One region of the Bacillus sp. CGMCC 1.16607 genome, then DNA from elsewhere that is predicted to be linked to it. Evidence: riboswitches for the same ligand, from Rfam matches in the RefSeq annotation. Region 1 holds a riboswitch; each other region holds the start of a gene.
What was found. Region 1 has a riboswitch for cyclic di-GMP ahead of ACFSO7_RS02525 (sialidase family protein). Riboswitches for the same ligand answer to the same signal wherever they lie in the genome.

Region 1 (4,211 bases):
ATTAATGTGTGCGATGTTTTATTATTGTAAGGTAGACACTAATAAAGGAGAGAGGTCAATGAGTAACATCCAAAGGATAAATCAAATCGGTGTACCTGTTAAAGACATTAATAGAGCAGTCCAGTTTTATAAAGCTCTAAATCTACCTTTACTTTTTTCAACTGATACTATGGCATTTTTCGATTGTAACGGAACTCGAATTCTTCTAAGTTTACCAGAGAAAGAAGAGTTTTCACATCCAAGCTCTGTTATTTACTTTCAAGTCGAAAACATAAAGGAAACCTATGAGAAATTTACAAACGATGGGGTAACCTTTATTGACGAACCGCATATTGTTGCAAAAATGGGAGGAACAGAAACTTGGATGACTTTCTTTAAAGATACAGAAGGCAATACGCATGCATTTATAAGTGAAGTAGAAGTTTAATAAGAAAAGGATACCTTAAATTGAAGGTATCCTTTTTTAGGTCAGAACATAGTAATCCCTATGGTGCGAAGTATTATATTCCGATATGGAAATACGATGCTTTCTATTATTTTAGAAAAGAGCATAGATTACTAAATATGACCAAAATTATGATAATATAGGAAAGCAATATTTTTCTAAAATAATTAACTATCAGAGGAGAATTCACAAGATGAAAAGGAGATTACTATTCTTATTAACGGTTCTGTTGTCATTTTCGATTTGCATACCCGCTAGCGCCACTGTAAATCAGCAGCCTATTGTGATTATGGATCAGAGGACAGTCCAATTCAGCCATGAGGCTATAATTAAAAACAATGTCACTTATTTCCCTTTAGTGGAACTTTTCCAAGCAGCGGGAACAACTCCCAAAAAGGTTAAAGATGGGTATGAGATATTCAAAGGAAAGTCGAAGCTTGGTTTGGTTAGTGGAAAAACAAAAATAAATGCTTCAAATAAAAGTATTGAAACGATTAATAAGCTTGAATATGTTGCGCTTCCAGCATTTGAATCGATCGTTCCTAGCGAGGTTACCGCGGAAAATGAAGATGATTATATCACATATCATATTACAACCTATAATGATAGAATAAAAAACCAATATACTACTAACTTAAAGGGTAAGGTCCTCACAAAGGCCGAAGCAATAAAAGGAAGCTTTTTTGATCAAATTACGTATGACCAAACCTACACTTCTTTTCGAATTCCTGGAAAGCTGCCTGAGGTAGAATATTTGATTACCAAATATACCTCAGCTAAGGGGAAACGTTACCAGGATAGTCTCTTTCTTAGAGGGAAGATAATTGGTTCAACTCTTTACGGAGAATTTCAAATAAACAAATCGGAGTACCTTACTTCTGCTGAAGTGTCCAAAACTGCTTGGATTCCAATAACCCTACCAGTAAAAGACAAAAAGGTGATATTTAATTTTGACATTGCCAATGCACAAGTAAAAAAGCCTATTACACCACAACTGATTTTAGACAATAAACAGATTACATTTAAAGTGGCTCCTATATTCAAAGACAAATATAATATGTTTCCTCTGAAAGAGTTATTCTCTAAACTAGGAGCGAATGTTTCAGAAATGAAGAAGGGGGTGGAGTATAAGGTATCTTTTAATGGGAAAACAGTTATTTTCTATACGAATAAGAATACCTATTTGGATGTCGAAAGCCAATCTCAAACAGAAATTGGAGATTCTCTATCACATGTTGCTGGGAATCCAAGAGTGATTCTCGTAAACAATGTTCCTATGATTCCTGTAGATGCTATTCAAATTTTCCTGCCTGTGAAGTTTGCGGAAAGAATGGAACATCAAGCAATTCTTCATTCTTATAAAAACTTCGTTCAATCGACAATAACAGATTTAAATGGGAAAATCTTAGGTGAAGATCATAATGAAGAAGAATACATTGTTACAACTAAGAGATTCAGCGATTATGCTTCAAGTGAAACTCCGGACGAAGCGGAATTGGAAATCATAAAGATAACGGTAGAAAATGGTGCAAGTACAATGGAACGGGTTTCTGTATCTTCAATAATAGAGGGTAATAAAGCAAGGGGACAAATACACTATAGTATTGAAGAGGATGGTCAGGACATTTCCGCAAGTACATTAAGTAATGTTCTATTTAATGTAAAAAATCGTGAATTAGAAGTAAGCTTTGATGAATTACTTCGTTTAGTAAATAAATAATGAAAAACTAGGGTGCTAGGAACCATGCAGATATTTTTGAATCTAAATGGTGCTAGGCACCCTTTTTGTTCATAAGGTTACACATCTAATCAAACGTTTGATCAAACACAGCCAAAACCTTTCTATACTAAGGCTAAAGCCAGTTCTACACGAATACTTCCTTTGTAATAGGTAAAATGATAGAATGAATTTATTATACTAGTCAAATAGTTTTATAATTGGCAAACCTTTCGAAAGGGAGGGACGCAAAGCTACGGGTCTAAAGTCTCATGACGATGATCGCCGGGTTGCATTTATTTCCGAATGGAAGTATTGTGTGGCCGAGCAGATACCCGTAGTGAAAGGGATTGCTAGGCTTTTTTTATTGGCTAAATTTTCGCAATAACAAAAGATTGGGTATACATTTTAAGCAATAAATGGTATCAGGCACTCAATCGTTATCAAAAATCTTCTAGGAGGATCAACATGAATGGGAAAAAGTGGCTAAGTTGGCTGATCAGTTTTATTTTTTTATTGGCAATTTTCATCCCTTATAACAAGAGCTTTGCAGAGAAGAACGATTCAAATAAAATGAATTCGATTACGTTAAAGGAAGCACCGTATTCGACTGGTGACGGGTGGACCATCGATTCTACCTATAGCTCCAATCCTCCGTATGCAATGACGAAAGGAAAAAATGAATATCTCGCTGTCGGCCCATACGGAGCAATCATGAAATCAAAGGATGGACGAGATTGGAGGGCCCTGTCACGGTTTGGAAACTACCATCTTACAGCCATTGCTTGGGATGGTAGTAAATATGTCCTTTTTGGAGCGAACACGCAGTTTGATATGGATACCTATCGTACCCCTTCTGAAAGCTTTATCTCCACAGATGGATTAACTTGGAAGCGAATTGATTTTTCTCCAGGCGAATCCATTCAGCAAGTAGTCGGTGGTGATCATGGTTTTGTAGCTCAAGGCACCGAGCATGCCTATTTTTCTAAAGATGGGGAAAATTGGACCGTCATCCATACCTTTAAAAATAAATATGGCTGGGTTTGGGTCGATTTTGAAAATGGTACATATTTTGTCATAAGTGATGATGATAAAATTATGTTGACATCAAAGGACGGAAATACATGGAAAAAGAATACGTGGGATCCATCGAAAAACATTCATGATTTTATTTGGGTTAAGGATCATTATTTAGGTGTCGGCAATGGCATCTATACATCGAGCGATGGGGTCAGCTGGAAGAAGCAACAGCAATCTCCAAGTGGAGTTACTTTACGTATCGTTGTTTCGAATGGTAGCAGCTTTATGGCAGTTGGCTATAGTAGTGTGAGCGATGGAATTTATAAAAATGTGTCCTATACCTCGAACAATGGTACTGTGTGGAAGCGTCATGATCTTCCGAAGCTAGATACGACCGTATATACTCTTTATCCGGTCCAAGGAGGCTTTGCAGGTATTGGTTCGAACACGGCAGGAAATTATACGGATGGAACATACTCCTTTTTCACAAAGGATGGTGTAGAGTGGAGCTATCGGTTAGTTGGTACGGTTTATAACGTTGAATTAGGCGGAATTGCGACGAATGGAAAAAGGTCGGTTGCTGTAGGGCTTGATGGAACGGCAATTTATACAGATGATGGTGTAAAGTGGACGAGTAGCAATCCGTTTGCAATGGAAGGGAGAAAGTGGAGGAAGAACTTATATGATGTCGCATGGGGTGCTGGCCGCTTCGTTGCCGTCGGTCATTATGGAGCCTATGTATCAACTGATGCAGTCAATTGGAAAAAGGTGAATATTCCCTCTATGAGAAAGGATGGGCAACTAAGGAATATTCTCTGGACTGGGAAATTTTTTGTAGCGACAGATCAAACAACCGGTACTTTCACCTCGAAGGATGGGCTTACATGGACACATATCAAAGGTCTTGATGATTATTGGTTGACCTCCATGATTTGGGATGGCAAGCAAGTAGTTGGTACCTTCCAGGTGCATAATAATGGAAATAGTTATACGAAAATCATGAAATCGACAAATGGAACGAAGTGGACA
Region 2 (4,211 bases), on a different contig from region 1:
CTTCTGAGAAAGCGGATATTGTTAGAGCGGCAATTGATGAGGTAGGTAGAGGATTAAAGAAACAATTAGTAGCTACAGAAGAAAGCGCTGCATCTATGGAAGAAATGGCAGAGGCTATCGAAGATCTATCAGTGAGATCAAATCAAATTTCAGAACAATCGAACCTTACCTTAGAGTTAACTCAAGAAGGAAACGAGAAGCTAAAGGATTCCTTAGAAAAAATGGAACAGTTTAATCAAACAGTAAATACAACATTTGATGCAATAAATAAACTCGGAGAAAAATCTCATGAAATCGGCACTATTGTAAAAGTAATTACAGGGATTTCAGAACAAATTAATTTATTAGCTTTGAATGCGGCGATAGAAGCTGCACGTGCGGGTGAACACGGGAAAGGATTTGCGGTTGTTGCTGATGAGGTTCGAAAATTGGCCGAACAATCACGCCAATCTTCTTCTGAGGTATCAAATATTGTAAAGAATATACAAGAAGAAACTGACATAGTTGTCAAGTCAATGCAACAGGGAACGGAAGAATTTAAAGATACAAATACGACCATTGTAGAGGTTGCAACCATGTTTGAAAAGATTCTATCTACTACAAAGATCATTGCTGAAAATAATGAAAATTCTTCTGCAAGTACGGAAGAATTATCTTCTGCCACTCAGCAGATCATGACAACAATTGTTGAGATAGCTTCTATCTCTCGGGAATCTGTTGAAATGTTTGAGGAACTAATAGAAATTAGTGATGATGAACTACATACAATGCAAAAACTTGTTCAAGAAGCAAAGAATCTTATCGAGTTAAGAAATGCTGTAAACAAATTACTATTCACATGGAATCATGATGATGAAACTTCGAAAGCTAAAGAGGGGCAAGATGCTGAAAATAAGGTCAGTGTATCATTATAAATGCATTCACCTTGTTGATTTATAATGATACAAGTTTTTTTTAAAGGTCGATCCGACTGGTGGGAACTTCATTTTTATAATGTTATATACCTGAAAATATCTTAATAATGCTCAAATTAGTATTTTACAAGGGGAAAAACATTAGTATAAAAGAATTTTTCAATATTCCTACGATAATAGCAAACCCATTGAAAGTTGGGGACGCAAAGCTACGGGCCTAAAGAAATATTTCTATGGCAGCCGGGTTGCCGAAAAGGTTGGATATTTACTTAATGAGGCAATAATTGCTTTTCTATGTCCACCTGTGTGGACTTTTTTTTGTCTGATATTGTCAAAAGTAAGAATCAAGGAGGGAAAACAATGAAGGAGTTACAAAAATTATTTCCTAGTATGGATGGGAATGACTTTCAAAGAGAGGAATTATTGTCGTACTTTAGGACGATTTTAACGAAAATAGATGAATTAAAGGATCCTAACCAATTAACGCTTGGAGAAATGCCTGAGTACACAGAGGATTACTATAATCGTGTCATTCAAAAGGCTGATGTTCCGAAAACGGGTAAGGCGATGGAGGAAGTGATTCATGAGCTTCTAAAATTAGTAGAAGGACACCGATATGTCAATCGAAACTATGTAGCCAATGCAGCACCTCTTCCGAATATAGCCAGTATCATCGGGAATTTAGTCATGGTACTAGTCAATGGGAACAATCTTTGGGATGTGGAAGGGCCAGCAGCGGCCACAGCAGAAATCGAAGTAACTGCTATGCTATCCAAATTAATCGGATACGATGAAAGCATCAGTGCAGGATATACAACTTGGGGTGGACAAGGGGCTGTCTTTCATTCTTTACGACTTGCCATTGCCCGTTACGCGCCGTCCTCTAATCTAAAGGGTGTACCGCAAAATCTCTATTGCTTCTGTTCAGAGCTATCACACTACAGTCTGTATAAATCCGTTGAGGCAACTGGGATTGGCGTAGAAAACATGATGCGTGTGAAAGCTAATGCCGATCATTCTATGAATCTAGAAGATTTAAAAGAAAAAATGGAGTATGTTATTGCAAAAGGCGGCGTTCCTCTTTATGTCCTTGCCACAATGGGAACTACTGATACATTTGGGGTTGATGACATTGAAGGAATTAAGCGTATAGCGGAAGAATTGGAACGCACATATGGTATATTTCCAATCTATATCCATGCAGATTCTGCTATGGGGGGGATGTATACTTTCTTTAATCATTACGACTTTGAAAGCAATCCTCTACTATTTGATGACAACGTAAATGAGGTCTTGAAATCCTATCAGCAGAAATTTAAACATATTAAGCTTGCAGATAGTATGGTCTTTGATTTCCATAAGCTTGGACAAACGCCATATATTACGAGTTTATTTTTGATCAAAAACAGAGAGAATCTTAAATATGTTGATTTAGATGCAGTGGAAACACCTTATGTAGGGAATCGCGGTTATGGTAGCTATCATACAGGCTACACACTCGAATGCTCGCGGATGGGAAGTGCTTTGGCAATTTATGCGTCTTTATTAGCATTTGGAATGGAAGGCTATCAAGAGCTTTTAGCTAACTATATTCGTGTCAATATTGTGTTTAGAGAGACGTTGGCGAAAGAAGTTTCGAATGTGGTGATCACGAATGAGGTTTCTCCGATTACAACATTCCGTTTTTATCCTGAAAAAACAAAATGGAGCGATGAGTTGAACGGACTTTTAACCATAGAAGAATTGACGGAAATTAATCAGTTTAATGATGAGTTTGCTGAGATAATTGGTGCCGAGCGAGATACTGTTTTCTTTGGAAATACAAAAAAGCAGTGTCTCGTGGAAGCAGCAAACTCAAACAAGCGAATATCCGTTTTTGCGCATAAATTTTTTACAATCTCGCCATACTCAACAATAGAAGAGGTCGACCGCTATGTTGGATTTTTAAAAGAACACCTAGAATTTTTTCTGAAAATGAGAAGTAGTAATAATATAATTGTAGGATCCTGAAGAGGCAAAAAAGGATAAATCAGTAGGTTGGGTACTTTTTTAGATGTATTTTGTTGTTTTATAATATCCAATCTTCCCTCCTAAAGTCGTATCATTAAATTACTTAAATTTATTCAAAGAAAGCATTGGCTTTAAAATTAAGAATGCTACCGTAAGGGGTATTAATCTTTATGGTAGCATTCTTTTTCATTTTATCAGTGACATGAATAAAGATTTTCATGGTCGTTTCCATATCGTGATAAACAACATCCCAGTAACATTGTTATTTGATATAAGGATGCTGCCTTCAAAATCAACGATGATTTACAAAACGAAATTACATCGGATTATCAAAATTATCATTCTTATTGATTACCAATTAGGGAGAGAGAATATGAAAAAACAATAATCAATCAGAGTTAAAAGCCACTATTAAATAGAATTAAATTATTTTTTTAATTTCAACCAATCTTTTAGTTCCATTTTTTCAAATGAATCATTTACATCCAATCTAAGTGGTGTAATAAGTTCTAATGAATTTCCATCTGGGTCATCAAAATATATAGCTGCATGAGCATGGGGATTATTATTTAACACTAATGGTTGTCTTTCTGGTTTAAAACCAAAATCTTCTCTCACGCTGATGTTTTTTGACTTTAGCCATTCATTTGCTGCAATCATATCTTCAAGGTCCACGTGAAAAGCTATATGCCTTAATGAAGGATGATAAGGAGTATGTACTTCTTTTGATTCCCACAATCCTATCCAACTCTTGCCTTTTTCAATCCACATAAATGATACTGTTTCACCCTTATTTGCTATTGTTAAACCCAACTTTTCGTAAAACTTAATGGATGCATTCATATCACTTACTGGTAAATGTGCTTCATATAGACCTTTAATCATTTAAACCACCTCTTAGCCCTTTTATAAAAAAAGGATAGCATGTGTATTAGAATATTAATGATGGCCTAAAGAATGAAATAATCTACATATTTAGTTGTAGTTTCTGCAAGCTTTTTTACATTCTTTATGTTACGTGAAGGCACACATTCTGCACAGACGAAATTTCAAAATCTTGAAGGCAAAAAATGCATTGGAAAGAGAAGGATTGAAATAGGCTGTCTAAAATGAATAATGATTCATAGTATAAATAAAAAAAGGAGAGGTGTTCATGGTTGAAATGAAAGGCATTGACGTTTCACATTGGAATGGAGAGATCGACTGGGTAAAGGTAGCAGCTGATGGAGTGAAATTCGTTTTCATTAAAGCGACCGAGGGAACAAGCTATTCAAGACTATCGTATTT
Region 3 (4,211 bases), on a different contig from region 1:
TTCCAAGAATACACTCCTCCATTGGTATCATTTAAAATGATACCCCTCTTATTTTTCAGTATTATACCTTGCAGATTCGTAAAAGTATAATAAAAACATACTCAATGAATGAAAGCGGATGATAAAGAATGGAACTAAGAGATAAAGTTGTCATTGTAACTGGCGGTGGCACCGGTGTTGGAAGAGCAACAGCATTGAAATTAGCAGATGCAGGTGCAAAAGTTGTTATTAATTATAGTCGGTCGGAAAAAGAAGCTATGGACGTCATGTATGAGATTACCCGAAAAGGTGGTACTGCTTTTTCTTTTAAAGCGAACGTAGGGATTGAAAAAGAAGTGAATGAAATGGTATCCCAAACGGTTACAACATTTGGTACGGTGGATGGTTTAGTAAATAATGCAAGTATTACAGCACAAATACCTCTGGATAACTTAGATGCTGTAACAGATGAAGTGTGGGACTCTTTATTTAGTGTAAATGTGAAAGGAATGTTTCATTGTGTAAAAGCTGTTGTTCCGTATATGCAGATGCAAAAATCTGGTGTGATTGTTAACTTGGGAAGTGTGGCTGGAATGACCGGAATCGGTTCATCCATCCCTTATGCTGCAACTAAAGCAGCCATTCACACAATGACAAGATCATTAGCTATCGCGTTAGCACCTTATATCAGGGTGAATAGTATATCTCCTGGTGCAGTAGATACAAGATGGTGGTCCGGTAATGAAAAAAAAATGTATCAACTTGCAGGCAACTTACCACTTAATAGAATTTCTACACCAGATGATATTGCAGAATCTATTCTTTTTCAATTAACCCAAGAATCTATCACAGGCCAAGTATTTACCATTGACAATGGTCAAACTCTTTGAAGAACATGGGGTCAGTATAGATTTTGATGATGCTAATGTGGTGATTGAGAAATTCGAGAAAGAGGAATTTGATTTAGGTATATGTATTGATTCTACCCGCGCCTTGGGTGGACTAGAACTACACAACATAAAATGAAGCGTCTCGAAATATAAGATGGATACATTTTAATAAGTGAGGGTTACTGGAAACAGCGTCCAAGTGAGGGATATTTGCAGGCACTTGGGGGTGCGGAAGAGGATGATTTGAAAAGTCATGCTGATGATGTGAAAGTTGCTGAAGAATTGGGTTTAATCCCAATATATGATCCAATGTAGCAAGTGAAGATAACTGGGATATGAGTGGCTTTTCTCCTTATCGATTGAAAACTATTGTCATGAAAACCCAAATGATCGGGATTGTAGTTCTTCCGTAAATAGCAGTAAAACTTAAAATCCCTTTTAAAAGTAAATGATCTGGGAGTTGATATTCCTATATTATTGAACCTACATATGTTAAAATCGACCTTTCTCAACAAACTCCCGATCCTATATTTTAAAAAAAATTGAATTTATTACCATAGCAGTTATAATAATTAATAGAGACTTCTGAGCGATCACACCATTGAATTAAGACTAATACCTGAATTAATAGGAGGCAATCATGGGAAGATTAGTTCATTTTGAAATTCATGTGAGTGACATGGAGCGTGCAAAGAAGTTTTATGGAGAGGTATTCGGATGGACATTTCAAGATTGGAGTGAATATGCTGGAATGCCATACTTTGGAGCAGTGACTGGCGATGAAAATGAACCAGGAATCAATGGTGCCTTAATGCAGCGTCAAGGTGCAGCGCCAGAAGCAAACCAAGCTTTAAATGGATTTGCTTGTACAATGGGAGTCGAAAATTACGATGTAACAGAAGCTAAAATTATGGAGAATGGCGGCAAGGTTGCCATGGCTAAATATGCCCTACCAGGAATGGCGTGGCAAGGGTACTATATTGATACTGAAGGCAATATATTCGGAATACATCAACCTGATGCGAATGCAAAATAATCATTCATTGGATAATTAGTCTATTATGAGGACTAATTATCCTTTTTAATTAACTTTAATGAAGGAAGTGATGAGAATGGGAGAGGATTATGTTCATGCGGGTGAACAATATCATAAAATGGATGCTACCCTTTCAGCTAGCCTAGTGAATAAAAAGGTGGGGCTTGGGTCATTTCTCATTACGCTATTGGTATTAATTCTTTACGATATTATCTGGGGGATTTCCTATAGTCATAATTGGATGGTTTATGGGATGTTAATATTCTCTTATTTTTTATCGATTATTCTTCATGAATTATTACATGCCTTTGGCTTTGCGGTTATTGGAAAAGCTGGTTGGCATTCTATTAAAATAGGTGTCATGTGGAAGCAAATGATGCCATACGCACATTGCAAAGTGCCAATAACAGTGAAAAGTTATCGGTTTAGCCTATTATTACCGCTTGTGATCACTGGATTAATTCCATTAATCATTGGTTTTACAATTGGAAACGGAATTCTCGTCATATTAGGTACACTCCTAACCCAAAGTGCAGGAGGGGATATTCTAATTTATCAATTATTAAAAAGCTATCCAAGAGATGCCATTGTCAGAGACCACCCAAAAGAAATTGGCTGCGAAGTCTTTTTAAATAAAAATTACATATATTAAGGGAACGCGGACGTCTACAGCCTAACATGCTCCTGTTGGTTGATTTGTTTAGTAAGTTTAGTAGTTAAGAACCATTTTCAAGCGAATGAAAAAGATCAATTCTAAAACCTCTCGATGTATGTTAAAATAAAATTCCTTGGCAGGGGCAATTCATTTTTAAACAAAACAAGCAGGAACCATAAAAGGTTTCCTGCTTGTTTTCGTTTGATTTAGGGGAGAATGGGGGGCGTGTCTCATCCTTCTTTTTATATGAAATGGAGGCAACAGATCCCCACCTATACTTCTCTTCGGATGATCTCGGTATCTTGCAAAATAATCGTTGTAAACTTTTTAATATTATTGTAGTCTTAGGTATAAAGTTCTATTTTTGTTGGTCTCTAAAAATAGAATCCTATCAACCAAGATGGGAAGCGTAGAAATATAGCCTTTATTTTGGACACTTGGGCTATATGGAGCTAGTAGTGTAACCGGTCCTCTTAGAAAAAAATGATCTAAGAGGAGAAATGAAAAATGAAAAAAATTTATGTAAAAGCCCTTGGAACAACAATCCTTGCTGGTACATTAGTCCTAGGTGTTGGAAACGTTGCTAATGCAGCTCCAAAATCTACTAAGGAAGTTAAGGAAGTTGAGACTGGAAGAACCGAGCAAAAGCGTGAGACAGGTGTGATTACTTATAATTCATTAGAGGTTGCCGCTAGAAATGCAGAGCAAATTTTACTTTCTGGCACAGTTGTCATTGATGGTCCACAGCTTGTCGTTAAAGTGAATGGACAAGATGCTTCAGTTACGAAAATCACTGATAAAACTTGGTCTTATTCAGTTAATCTTGATGTTACTGGTCTAAAGGGAGATTCAACATTTGCGATTGAAGCCTATACGATTTATGCAAATGGTCGTCCATCTCAAGATGTACACACATATGCTAAAACAGCTTCACAAATGGTACATATTCCCTACATCACTGAAACAGAAGCAGTGAACAAAGAATGGACGTCCTATGACCGTGAAACAAATCAGTTTACCCTGAGCTACAATTTAGTTAATCATTGGTCTCGTGGTGAAGATGAAGCACTTCCGACTACATCTGTAACAGTTGCTGGAACAACTGACGAATTTAAGATCTCAGGAGCAACTTTAGCAGGAGAAACTACCGTCCCTACAGCATTTAGAAACTTTAGTGTATCAGATGAAGCACCTGTGTGGAGTTTCGATGAAACAACAAAAACCTATAGCTTAACTTTTACTATTTTTAAAGAAGATAGTAAAGGTGGCGTGACTTCTGAAACAATCACTAGAACTGGTTTAACTTCAGGCCAACCAGCTACTATTGAAGTAACAGTAGGGGATGAGTTTGGTACAGTGACTCAGTCCAAAGAATTTAATGTTCCAGTGGCACCTGTTGTAGAAGTAGTGGTAACAGATATTAAGGATCTTACAATCAGTGTTGTTAGTCACAATAAGGAGCAATCCAAAGTTATCGCAACTTACAAACTTGTCTATTCTACTGGTGTTGTAGAAACAAAAACAGTAGAATTAGGTGGCACGATTAGTAAGCCTGAAGGTGCACAAAACTCTCAATCTAGAGATTTTACCATTACGGAAGGAAGTAAGTCACTTTCGTTTACAGTAACAGTATTAGATAACGGATCCTATA
Region 4 (4,211 bases), on a different contig from region 1:
TAAATGATTTATCAATTTTGATTGTATCTATAGGCAATTTCTTTAATATATGTAAAGAGGAATAGCCCGTACCAAAATCATCTAGAGATGTTCTTACCCCTAATGTCCTCAAATCATTCAATATCGATGTAGATTCTTGGATATCCTGCATAATACTTTCAGTAATCTCTAGTTCCAAATACTTAGGGTGAAGCCTCGATTCTTCTAAAACATTACGAACGATTTTGATAAAATGACTATGTTGGAATTGAAGCACAGATACATTGACCGACACACAAATGGCGGAAAATCCCTTATCTTGCCATTTCTTATTTTGTAAACAGGCCGATCGAAGTACCCATTCGCCAATGGCAACAATTTGCCCTGTTTCCTCGGCAATCGGAATAAATTCTCCTGGAGAAATGGGACCTAATTGCGGATGCTCCCATCGCAAAAGTGCTTCCATTCCTGTCATTTTTCCTGTTTGTAGTTCTACTTTAGGCTGATAGAATAGGGTAAATTCATGATGTTCGATTGCTCTACGTAACCCGCTCTCGATTTGCATTCTTCGTACTTTAAGTTCGTCCAATTTGGAATCAAAAAATTGATAATTATTTTTCCCACGCTCTTTAGCTAAATACATTGCTGTATCCGCATTCTTCAGGAGTGTTTCTGCATCCCTCCCGTTTTCAGGGAACAAACTGACCCCTATACTTGGAGTGACCACATAATCATTACCAAGAAAAGGTTTCGTAAATGCTTTTACCAATGATTCTGAAACAGCTATACAATTCTGTTTGGTCATCCCTGATAAAATGATTATAAATTCATCTCCACCGATTCGATAAACCCTCTCTGAATGATCAAAACTATATTTTAATCGTTCCGCAGCTTCAATTAATAACTTGTCTCCTATATGATGACCTAGTGTATCATTCACATTTTTAAAACGGTCTAAATCAATTAATATAAGTGCCATCGTAAGATGACTACTTTTTGCTCGGGCTAAGGTCCGGTTCAGATCCTCAACAAATTTGGTCCGATTTTCTAATCCCGTTAACGGGTCATGATAGGCCAAATACTTGTATTCACTCATTAAGTTTTTATTTTTTTTCAAAATGGCAAGCTGGTGGAATATAACAATGAGCATCGTAATAATTACACCAAAACTTAATGTATTCAACACACGGTAATAAGAATGGATCGCTAATAATAGTAAAAAAACAACACCTATATAAGGGAAAATATCCGCACGGCCTGAATATTCAGAATTCTTACCTTCTGACTGCTCATTAATATTCTCTTTCTCACAAAAGCTGCCAAATCCTATGATTAAAAGAGCGATCGGCCATAATGGGTCAATAAAGCTTCCAATTTGATATTCTTCAATATAGGATAGATAGGCATACATCGTATCGGTCAATATTTGTAAGCCGAATCCTAAAGAAATGAATAAAGTCATTCCCCTTTTCTTTGTATACCGAGATAGGTAATAAAGACTAATTAGAACAAATAAGATGCTCAAATCAAGGATTGGATATGTTAATTTCATGAAAGTGATTCCAAATGATTGATTGGTAGCTTCCCATATAGGCTTAATTAAAAAGTGAATACTGATTGTCGCTGCAATAATCATGAAAATAAAAATATTGAATTGAAATGGCCCCTTTGGAACAGCACTACTAATCACCTTTGTTTGATAGATTAAGGCGAGTAAAAAAAAGAAATAGGCAACTAGCCACATGAAATATCCCCAGGTACTGTATAGAGATACCTTATTTATTATTTGAGAATAAAACAAAATAATATGACCTATAAGATAGAAAATAATACCGATATTTAAAAGTAGCCAAAACTTCCTTGGTTTGTTATCGATTTTCCGTTTCGTTTGTAACATCCATATAAAACTTATACTTCCAGCTAAAAATGACAGGACACTCGTTCCTAAAATACGTAGCATGTCATTTTCCTTAAAGATAAAAAGCCAGACGTAAAAAACCATCGTATAGATTATAACAAACAGAGTTGCTGGACGTTTTATGGTTAGCATCATAAACCCTCACAATGAATCATTCGATTAAAAATAGCTACAACAAAAGGTCATCTCCAAGTGGACATAACCTTTATAAAGTTATTCCTCAGGTAACTCAGCCACCATAGGTTCGCTCCCTTAGGTCTGTAGCTTTGCGTCCCCATCTTTCAACAGGTTTGCCTTTTCAAAAGAAAAATATGAATTTTTTAATAAATAATCTACTAAGTAGTATATTGGTATATCATTTATAATGAATGTTTCAATAGTTACCGATTAACAAACTTTCAACTTAAGACTTTGGAACTATTATATCAGCAGGCCGTTTTTCCGTATATCCTTCAAAATCTGGTAAATTATTCTTTAAAAATTAGCAAATTAGAACTTTCTATATAAATCTACTAGACAAAAAAACAAGGGCTACCCCTTGTTTCTAATGTGCAGCATGATCGACATGCTTTAAATGTTTCTGATTGAACCAGATGAAAAGCACTGAAACAAGGACAAACCCTGCACCCACAAAAAATGGAATATGCGGGTTGAAAATTTCAGCTAACTTCCCTGCCAAAAATGGTGCTACGGCACCCCCTAAGAAGCGTAGGAAGCTGTATGCTGCCGATGCGGTAGATCGTTCGACCGTTGTCGCATTCATGACAGCGGTAGTAATTAATGTATTATTATTCCCTAATAAGGCTCCAGCAGCAATAACCGCAACGATAATCACCCATTGTGTAGATGTCCAAAGTCCCATTGCGACTAGTAGTAAGGCAAATAAGCTCAACATCATACACATGGATTTAATCGTTCCAAACCATTGTTGAAGTTTGGGTGCCATGAATACTGAAGTAATTGCCAATAATATACCCCAACCTAGGAACACAAAGCCTAAACCATGTTCATCTAACCCCATAACAAAGGGAGCGTATGCCAACAAGGTAAAGAACCCAAAGTTATAAAGTGCCGCTGCAATCCCCAACACTAGAAGGGATCGATGCTTTAAAGCCCGAAATGGATCTAATAAGGATGTTTTCGATTTTGAAGCACTTTGTTGATTGGTTTTTGGCATTAAAATAAATAGGCCTATAAAAGCAATAATCATTAAGGTTGCCACTCCTAAAAATGGCCCTCGCCATGACATGGCGCCTAGCCACCCCCCAAGCAATGGCCCAACGGAAATCCCAAGTCCTACCGCTGCTTCATATAAAATAATCGCTTTTGCTGTTCCGCTATCGGATAAAGACACTATGGCTGCTAAAGCTGTCGCCACAAATAGAGCATTTCCTAATCCCCATCCTCCTCGCAATCCAACAAGGGTCCATATATCATTGGATAACCCTCCCAATCCTGAGAAAATCGCTATGATGACGATCCCCACCAGCAAGGTCCATTTAATCCCAAGTCTAGATGAAACTAAACCAGTGATTAGCATAGCTACCGCCATGACTGCATTATAACTAGTAAATAGCAATGTTACCTCACTATGAGAGGCCTGCAATTTTTCAGCAATGGCTGGTAAAATCGGGTCAACAAGACCAATGCCCATGAAAGCGATAATACTAGCGAAGAAAACCGCCCAAACTGCCTTTGGTTGTTTCAACAGACTGCTCTCTTCTTGAATGGATATTGTCTTTACACTTGTACTTTTTTCCGAAAAAGATGACATAACATTCTACACTCCTATTCAATTGAGGAATCCATTAAAGGATTGATTTAAACGTATGGCGTATGACATCACCTCGGCTTATAATCCCGACTAATACACCATTTCGGGCAACTGGCAATTTCTTAATCCGTTTATTCCCTAAAATAGCAGCAATGTTTTCCACTTCTTCATTACTAGGAACCGTAATTACTTTCTTCGTTGCAATCGTTAGCACATTCAAATCAAGAATTCTTTTTGCTCGATCATCAAACTCTTCAAAGTCTCCACTAATCACACTCATATAATAAAAAGAGTCAATGACAAGGTCCTTATGCTTGCCGATATAACGTAAAATATCACCGTCACTAATGTAAGCAATGATTTCATTTCGATCATTAACGACCGGAAGTCCACTGATGCGGTATTCAATAAACTTTTCAATTACAGAACGAACAGTATCTTGTTCCTTCACCTTATACACTTGGGTATTCATGAATTCATGTGCTTTCATACTCATTCCCCCCATATATTTATCATTTATCATACAATCGATTAATATGA

Region 2: it holds a riboswitch for cyclic di-GMP, as region 1 does, so the genes downstream of both, ACFSO7_RS00995 (pyridoxal phosphate-dependent decarboxylase family protein) here and ACFSO7_RS02525 (sialidase family protein) in region 1, are expected to answer to the same signal.
Region 3: it holds a riboswitch for cyclic di-GMP, as region 1 does, so the genes downstream of both, ACFSO7_RS13675 (hypothetical protein) here and ACFSO7_RS02525 (sialidase family protein) in region 1, are expected to answer to the same signal.
Region 4: it holds a riboswitch for cyclic di-GMP, as region 1 does, so the genes downstream of both, ACFSO7_RS23425 (putative bifunctional diguanylate cyclase/phosphodiesterase) here and ACFSO7_RS02525 (sialidase family protein) in region 1, are expected to answer to the same signal.

Annotation. Positions count from the first base shown of each region.
Region 1 is NZ_JBHUJX010000007.1:262,808-267,018, reverse strand. Features, by position in the region: gene ACFSO7_RS02540 (helix-turn-helix domain-containing protein) at 1-5, shown strand, start outside; gene ACFSO7_RS02535 (VOC family protein) at 59-427, shown strand; gene ACFSO7_RS02530 (stalk domain-containing protein) at 639-2,165, shown strand; cyclic di-GMP riboswitch class I at 2,376-2,460, shown strand; gene ACFSO7_RS02525 (sialidase family protein) at 2,631-4,211, shown strand, end outside.
Region 2 is NZ_JBHUJX010000004.1:29,853-34,063, reverse strand. Features, by position in the region: gene ACFSO7_RS01000 (methyl-accepting chemotaxis protein) at 1-914, shown strand, start outside; cyclic di-GMP riboswitch class I at 1,083-1,167, shown strand; gene ACFSO7_RS00995 (pyridoxal phosphate-dependent decarboxylase family protein) at 1,275-2,924, shown strand; gene ACFSO7_RS00990 (VOC family protein) at 3,351-3,809, opposite strand; gene ACFSO7_RS00985 (GH25 family lysozyme) at 4,078-4,211, shown strand, end outside.
Region 3 is NZ_JBHUJX010000019.1:261,897-266,107, reverse strand. Features, by position in the region: gene ACFSO7_RS13695 (LysR family transcriptional regulator) at 1-6, opposite strand, end outside; gene ACFSO7_RS13690 (SDR family NAD(P)-dependent oxidoreductase) at 129-869, shown strand; gene ACFSO7_RS13685 (VOC family protein) at 1,510-1,905, shown strand; gene ACFSO7_RS13680 (DUF3267 domain-containing protein) at 1,982-2,557, shown strand; cyclic di-GMP riboswitch class II at 2,955-3,039, shown strand; gene ACFSO7_RS13675 (hypothetical protein) at 3,068-4,211, shown strand, end outside.
Region 4 is NZ_JBHUJX010000036.1:202,483-206,693, forward strand. Features, by position in the region: gene ACFSO7_RS23425 (putative bifunctional diguanylate cyclase/phosphodiesterase) at 1-2,029, opposite strand, end outside; cyclic di-GMP riboswitch class I at 2,118-2,202, opposite strand; gene ACFSO7_RS23430 (MFS transporter) at 2,442-3,671, opposite strand; gene ACFSO7_RS23435 (CBS domain-containing protein) at 3,706-4,161, opposite strand.